Regions from separate parts of the Ensifer sp. genome, predicted to be linked through region 1. Evidence: riboswitches for the same ligand, from Rfam matches in the RefSeq annotation. Region 1 holds a riboswitch; the other holds the start of a gene.
The links. Region 1 has a riboswitch for S-adenosylmethionine ahead of RTP54_RS02350 (O-succinylhomoserine sulfhydrylase). Riboswitches for the same ligand answer to the same signal wherever they lie in the genome.

Region 1 (3,377 bases):
GACGGAGGTGCGGGGGGAGAAGTCGCTCTTCTTCACCACGGGACTTGCGGAGGCAACCGAGACGATCGCCGTCTTCCTGGCCTTCTGCCTGTTCCCAGCAGCGTTTTCGGTTCTGGCGGCAGCGTTTGCCGGCATCTGCCTCTACACCGCGCTGTCGCGGATCATGCTGGCGCGCCGGCACTTCATCGACCGGCAGTAACGGCCGCCTGAAAGCAGGCGGCCGCTTGGTCTTCGTGGATCAGGCCTTCACGCCCTTCAGCGCCCGGGCGAAATCCTCGACGATGTCGTCGCTGTCTTCGATGCCGGCCGAGAAGCGCACGGTGCCGGCGGAAATGCCAAGCTCTTCGCGGGCTTCGTCCGTCAGGTTCTTGTGCGTCGTCGTCGCCGGATGCGTGATCAGGCTCTTGCTGTCGCCGAGATTGTTGGAGATGCGAGCGATCTGCAGCGCATTCTGCAGCGCGAAGGCCGCCTCCTTGCCGCCCTTGAGTTCGAAGGCAACGAGGGTCGATCCGCCGGTCATCTGCTTGGCGATGATGTCGGCCTGCGGATGGTCCTTGCGGCCCGGATAGATGACCTTGGCGACCTCAGGCTGCTCTGCCAGGAAGTCGGCGACGCGGCGCGCGGTTTCCGTCTGCTGTTTGACGCGCAGCGGCAGGGTCTCGATCCCCTTCAGCAATGTCCAGGCGTTGAACGGCGACATCGCCGGGCCGGTGTGGCGGAAGTAGTCGTGCAGGTGCTCGTTGATCCAGTCCTTGTCGGACAGAACCACGCCGCCGAGGCACCGGCCCTGGCCGTCGATATGCTTGGTGGCGGAGTAGACCACGATATGGGCGCCGAGTTCGAGCGGCTTCTGGAAAAGCGGCGTGGCGAAGACGTTGTCGACCACCACCTTGGCACCGATCTGGTTGGCCAGTTTGGCGACGCCGGCGATGTCGATGACTTCAAGCGTCGGGTTGGTCGGGCTTTCCAGGAAGAAGACCTTGGTGTTCTTCTGGATCGCCTTTTCCCAGTTTGCGAGATCGCGGCCGTCGACCAGCGTGCATTCGATGCCGTATTTCGGCGCCAGCGTCTCGACCACCCAGCGGCAGGAGCCGAAGAGGGCGCGCGCGGCAACGATATGGTCGCCGGCCTTCAACTGGCAGAGAACGGCGGCGGTGACTGCAGCCATGCCGGATGCCGTGGCGCGCGCGTCTTCGGCACCTTCCAGCATGCACATGCGCTTTTCGAACATGTCGTTGGTGGGGCTGCCGTAACGGGCGTAGATGAAGCCGTCGGTTTCACCCTTGAAGCGCGCTTCGGCGGCTTCCGATGTGTCGTAGACGAAGCCCTGGGTGAGGAAGATCGCCTCGGACGTCTCGCCGTGCTGGGAGCGGGTCGTTCCGCCGTGGACGAGTTGGGTTGCCGGGCGCCAGTTTTTGCTCATGTGACGATCACCTTCAAAAACAAAAAAACCGGCCGCGTGAAGGGCCGGTTTGATACCCGGCCTTTTTAGCTACTTGTTTAACGTGGCTGCAAGCCGACCGGCCAAATCACCACGGGATAAAGCTCCAATACTGCCTGGGTGCGCTTGCGTCAATTCCTGGAGTTTGGTTTTGTCTCGCAACTGAAAAGAGGATCGAAATGGGCCGCGAGACTGGGATTTTGGCCGACCGCGCCATTGCCGCGCTGTTTGAAACCGGGCGCTTGAAGAGCGAGAAGGCGCTGGATGCCGACCAGATCCAGCCGGCAAGCCTCGATCTGCGCCTTGGCGCCAAGGCATTTCGCGTGCGCGCGAGCTTCATGCCGGGGCCGGCGCATCTCGTTGCCGACAAGCTCGACCGGCTGAAGCTGCATGTCGTGGATCTGTCCGAGGGCGCCGTTCTCGAGACCGGCTGCGTCTATATCGTGCCGCTGATGGAAAGCCTGGACCTGCCGGAAAACATGTCGGCTTCGGCCAACCCGAAGAGCTCGACCGGCCGCCTCGATATCTTCACCCGCGTCATCACCGACCGCGCCCAGGAGTTCGACAAGATCCCTGCAGGGTATCGCGGTCCGCTCTATCTCGAAATCAGCCCGCGCACCTTCCCGATCGTCGTTCGGCGCGGCTCGCGTCTGTCGCAGATCCGCTTCCGCACCGGCCAGTCGCTGCTCTCCGAACAGGAGCTCCTGTCATTGCACGAAAGTGACATGCTGGTCGCAAGCGAAAAGCCCAATGTCAGCGGCGGCGGCATCGCGCTGTCGATCGACCTCAAGGGAACCGGCCCGGACGGGCTGATCGGCTATCGCGGCAAGCACCACACCGCGGTCGTCGACGTTGACAAGAAGGCACAGCACGCCGTCTTCGATTTCTGGGAACCGCTCTATAGCCGCGGCCGCGACGAGCTGATCCTCGATCCCGATGAATTCTACATCCTGGTATCGCGCGAGGCGGTGCACGTTCCGCCGCTTTACGCAGCGGAGATGACGCCGTTCGATCCGCTGGTCGGCGAATTCCGCGTGCACTATGCCGGTTTCTTTGATCCGGGCTTCGGCCATGCCTCTGCCGGCGGCAGCGGCAGCCGCGCCGTGCTCGAGGTGCGCAGCCACGAGGTTCCTTTCATCCTCGAACACGGCCAGATCGTCGGCCGGCTGGTTTATGAGCACATGCTGGAGCGGCCGGATGGGCTCTACGGCCTCGGTCTCGGTTCCAATTATCAGGCGCAGGGCCTCAAACTCTCCAAGCATTTCCACGCGGAGTAACAGAAAAAACGCCGTTGCGCGGCAACGCGGCGCAACGGTCCTTGACAGATGCATGCGGTTGAGGAAGTTTCCGAAACGCTGCGGGTGTAGTTCAGTGGTAGAACGCCAGCTTCCCAAGCTTGATGTCGTCGGTTCGATCCCGATCACCCGCTCCACTCTTCCTTCGCTATCGCCCGCGAGGCTTCAGTCCGGCACGGCCGCCAGGCAGGGCGCGAACGCCGCGGCGCTGAAGCCAGTAGCCAGCCCGGCCGCATCCGGCTAATCTTGGCGCACTCATGAATCATTTGCGGCCTTTCAGGCCGCACGATATCCCGAAGAGACGCGCTCGCCCTTGCCCATGAAAATCCACCGACTGCTGGCCCTCTGCGTCTATCTGATCGCCGCGCCGCTTGCTGCCCAGCCCGATGCCGGCCAGCCGAAGGATCTGCCCAATCTGTTCGACGCGCGCGAGCGCATCGCCAAGCCGGATCTGACCGGGTTGGCACGGCTGAGGTTCTTGACAACGGTTGATTTTCCGCCGTTCAATTTCATCGACCAGTCGGGCAGGCTTTCAGGTTTTCATGTGGATCTCGTGCGCGAAATCTGCCGCGAACTCGACATTGAAGCCAAGTGCCAGATCCAGGCCGTGACCTATGCCGAGCTGCTCCCGGCGCTGGAAG
Region 2 (3,377 bases), on a different contig from region 1:
ACGATGACGGGCTCTTGCCAGAGCCGTCGCCCGCATCGCCACGACCGGAAGAAGCCCCATGCAATTCGAAGGCACCGCCGACTATATCGCCGACAAGGACCTGATGATCGCGGTCAACGCCGCGATCCGGCTGGAACGGCCGCTGCTCGTCAAGGGCGAGCCCGGCACCGGCAAGACCGAGCTTGCCCGCCAGATCGCGGCCGCCCTCGGGCTCGAGCTGATCGAGTGGAGCGTCAAGTCGACGACCAAGGCGCAGCAGGGGCTTTACGAATATGACGCCGTCTCGCGCCTGCGCGACAGCCAGCTCGGCGACGCGCGCGTCAACGACGTCAAAAACTACATCCGCAAGGGCAAGCTCTGGCAGGCATTCGAGGCAGGAAAGCGCGTCGTGCTGTTGATCGACGAGATCGACAAGGCCGACATCGAGTTTCCGAACGATCTGCTGCAGGAACTCGACCGCATGGAGTTCCACGTCTACGAGACCAACGAGACGATCCAGGCCCGCCAGCGGCCGATCGTCATCATCACCTCCAACAACGAGAAGGAGCTGCCGGACGCTTTCCTGCGCCGCTGCTTCTTCCACTATATCCGCTTTCCCGACGCCGACACGCTCGCCCGTATCGTCGAGGTGCACTACCCCGGCATCCGCAAGACCCTGCTTTCGGCAGCCCTTGCCGCCTTCTACGACATCCGCCAGGTGCCGGGGCTGAAGAAGAAGCCGTCGACCTCCGAGGCGCTCGACTGGATCCGCTTGCTGGTTGCCGACGAGATCGACCCAGCCGACCTGCGCGCCGATCCAAAGACCATGCTGCCGAAGCTGCATGGCGCGCTCTTGAAAAACGAGCAGGACGTCCACCTCTTCGAACGCCTGGCCTTCATGGCCCGCCGTGACCAATGACACCCGATGCCCACAAGGTCCTGATCTACGCCACCTGGCGGGACCATCTGCTTGTCTTCGACGAGCCTGACTTTCCCGATGTCGACCTGCAGGTCCCAGGCGGCACGATGGAGCCCGGCGAAAGCCCTGAGGATGCCGCCCTGCGCGAATTCGTCGAGGAGACGGGGCTCGCACCGCCGGCATCGCTGCGGCCGCTTGCAACGCACGACTATCGCTTCATGAAGGATGGCCGGCAGATCTGTCATCGTCGGCACTATTTCCATGCGCAGCTTTCCGGCGAACAACGGGAAACCTGGCTGCATGCCGAAATGACCCCGGATGGCGGTGGCCCGCCGATCCGCTTTCGCTTCTTCTGGCTCGGCTTCGACGCGGCTTTGCGCCGTCTCGGCTATGGCATGGAGGACAGTCTGGGCCTGCTGCGAGACTGCCCCTCTCCTCGGGTTTAACCCGAGGACTAGCCCTCTTCCCGCAAGCGGACAGAAGGTGGCGGCAGCCGGATGAGGGGCCGTTTAGCCGGCGAATCGTTTTTCATTGACCCCCGCGCCCATGGCGCGCTATCAAGCATCCTGTGGTGATTTGGCCGGCCGGCTTGCAGCCACGTTAAACAAATCGCTAAAGGGCCGAGGAAACGTGGATTTTCCGAGGACCGGTCGCGATCAATCGCCGCCGGTTTTTTTGTATTGATCGAGTGGAAGCCCCATGCCCATCAAGATACCCGATACGCTGCCCGCCTTCGAAACCCTCGCAACCGAGGGTGTGCGGGTGATGACCGAGACCGTGGCGATCCGTCAGGATATCCGCCCGCTCCAGATCGGGCTCCTGAACCTCATGCCCAACAAGGTCAAGACCGAGATCCAGATGGCGCGCCTGATCGGCGCCTCGCCGCTGCAGGTCGAGCTGTCCCTGATCCGTATCGGCGCACACCGGGCAAAGAACACGTCGGAAGAACACCTGCTCGCCTTCTACCAGACCTGGGAAGAGGTGAAGGACCGCAAGTTCGACGGCTTCATCATTACCGGCGCGCCCGTCGAGACGCTCGAATACGAGGACGTCACCTATTGGGAGGAGCTGAAAAGCATCCTCGACTGGACGACGACCAACGTGCATTCGACGCTAAACGTCTGCTGGGGCGCGATGGCGGCGATCTACCATTTCCACGGCGTGCCGAAATATCCGCTGAAGGAGAAGGCCTTCGGCGTCTATCGCCACCAGAACCTGCAGCCCTCCTCCGTCTATCTCAACGGCTTCTCCGACGATTTCGCCGTACCGGTGTCGCGCTGGACCGAGGTGCGCCGCGCCGACATCAACGGCGTTGCCGACCTCGAGGTCCTGATGGAGTCCAAGGAGATGGGCGTCTGCCTCGTGCACGAGAAGAAGGGCAAGCGCCTCTACATGTTCAATCACGTGGAGTATGATTCCACCTCGCTGTCGGACGAGTATTTCCGCGACGTGGACGCCGGCGTGCCGATCAAGATGCCGCACGACTACTTCCCGCACAACGATCCGGCCCTGCCGCCGCAGAACCGCTGGCGCAGTCACGCGCATCTGTTCTTCGGCAACTGGATCAACGAAATGTACCAGACGACGCCCTACGACATGGACCTGATCGGCAAAGGCTAGGGATCAGAGGCTGCGATGTTCATCCCCTTCTTCCTCGAATTGAAGGCTCAGAAAATCCCGGTGACGCTGCGGGAATTTCTGTCTTTGATCGAGGGCATGGAGGCCGATATCGCCACCTTCGATATCGAGGCGTTCTATTTTCTCGCCCGCACGACGCTGGTGAAGGACGAGCGCCATATCGACCGGTTCGACGGGGTCTTCCGGCATTGCTTCTCCGGCCTCGAGGCCATCGACCCGCCCGAAGCGTTCGAGCAGGCAGCGATCCCCAAGGACTGGCTGCGCAAGCTGGCCGAGAAATACCTGACGGAAGAAGAGAAGCGCCTGGTCGAAAGCCTCGGCGGGTTCGAGACGCTGATGGAGACCTTGCGCCAAAGGCTCGGCGAACAGCAGGGGCGCCACCAGGGCGGATCCAAATGGATCGGCACCGCCGGCACCTCGCCCTTCGGCGCCTATGGCTACAATCCCGAAGGCGTCAGGATCGGCCAGGACGGCTCGCGGCATCGCCGCGCCGTCAAGGTCTGGGACCGGCGCGAATTCAGGGATTACGACGACACGGTCGAGCTTGGCACGCGCAACATCAAGGTGGCGCTCAAGCGGCTGAGACGCTGGGTGCGCGCGGGCGCCGCCGACGAACTCGACCTCTCCGGTACGATCCGCGCCACCGCCGAGCACGGTTATCTCGATGTCGTGACGCGTCCGGAGCGGCGCAACGCCGTCAAGCTCCTGATGTTCTTCGACGTCGGCGGTTCGATGGACGATCATATCCGCATCGTCGAGGAACTGTTCTCCGCCGCACGCGGCGAATTCCGCCACATGGAGCATTTCTACTTCCACAATTGCGTCTATGAGGGCGTGTGGA

Region 2: another riboswitch for S-adenosylmethionine. It lies ahead of metA (homoserine O-succinyltransferase); the one in region 1 lies ahead of RTP54_RS02350 (O-succinylhomoserine sulfhydrylase).

Annotation. Positions count from the first base shown of each region.
Region 1 covers NZ_DALZXU010000001.1:479,596-482,972, forward strand. The annotation lists gene RTP54_RS02345 (CDP-alcohol phosphatidyltransferase family protein) at 1-199, shown strand, start outside; gene RTP54_RS02350 (O-succinylhomoserine sulfhydrylase) at 239-1,423, opposite strand; SAM riboswitch at 1,468-1,546, opposite strand; gene RTP54_RS02355 (2'-deoxycytidine 5'-triphosphate deaminase) at 1,621-2,718, shown strand; tRNA gene RTP54_RS02360 (tRNA-Gly) at 2,799-2,873, shown strand; gene RTP54_RS02365 (transporter substrate-binding domain-containing protein) at 3,056-3,377, shown strand, end outside.
Region 2 covers NZ_DALZXU010000004.1:196,128-199,504, forward strand. The annotation lists gene RTP54_RS19860 (AAA family ATPase) at 59-898, shown strand; gene RTP54_RS19865 (NUDIX hydrolase) at 895-1,344, shown strand; SAM riboswitch at 1,457-1,534, shown strand; gene metA (homoserine O-succinyltransferase) at 1,598-2,518, shown strand; gene RTP54_RS19875 (VWA domain-containing protein) at 2,534-3,377, shown strand, end outside.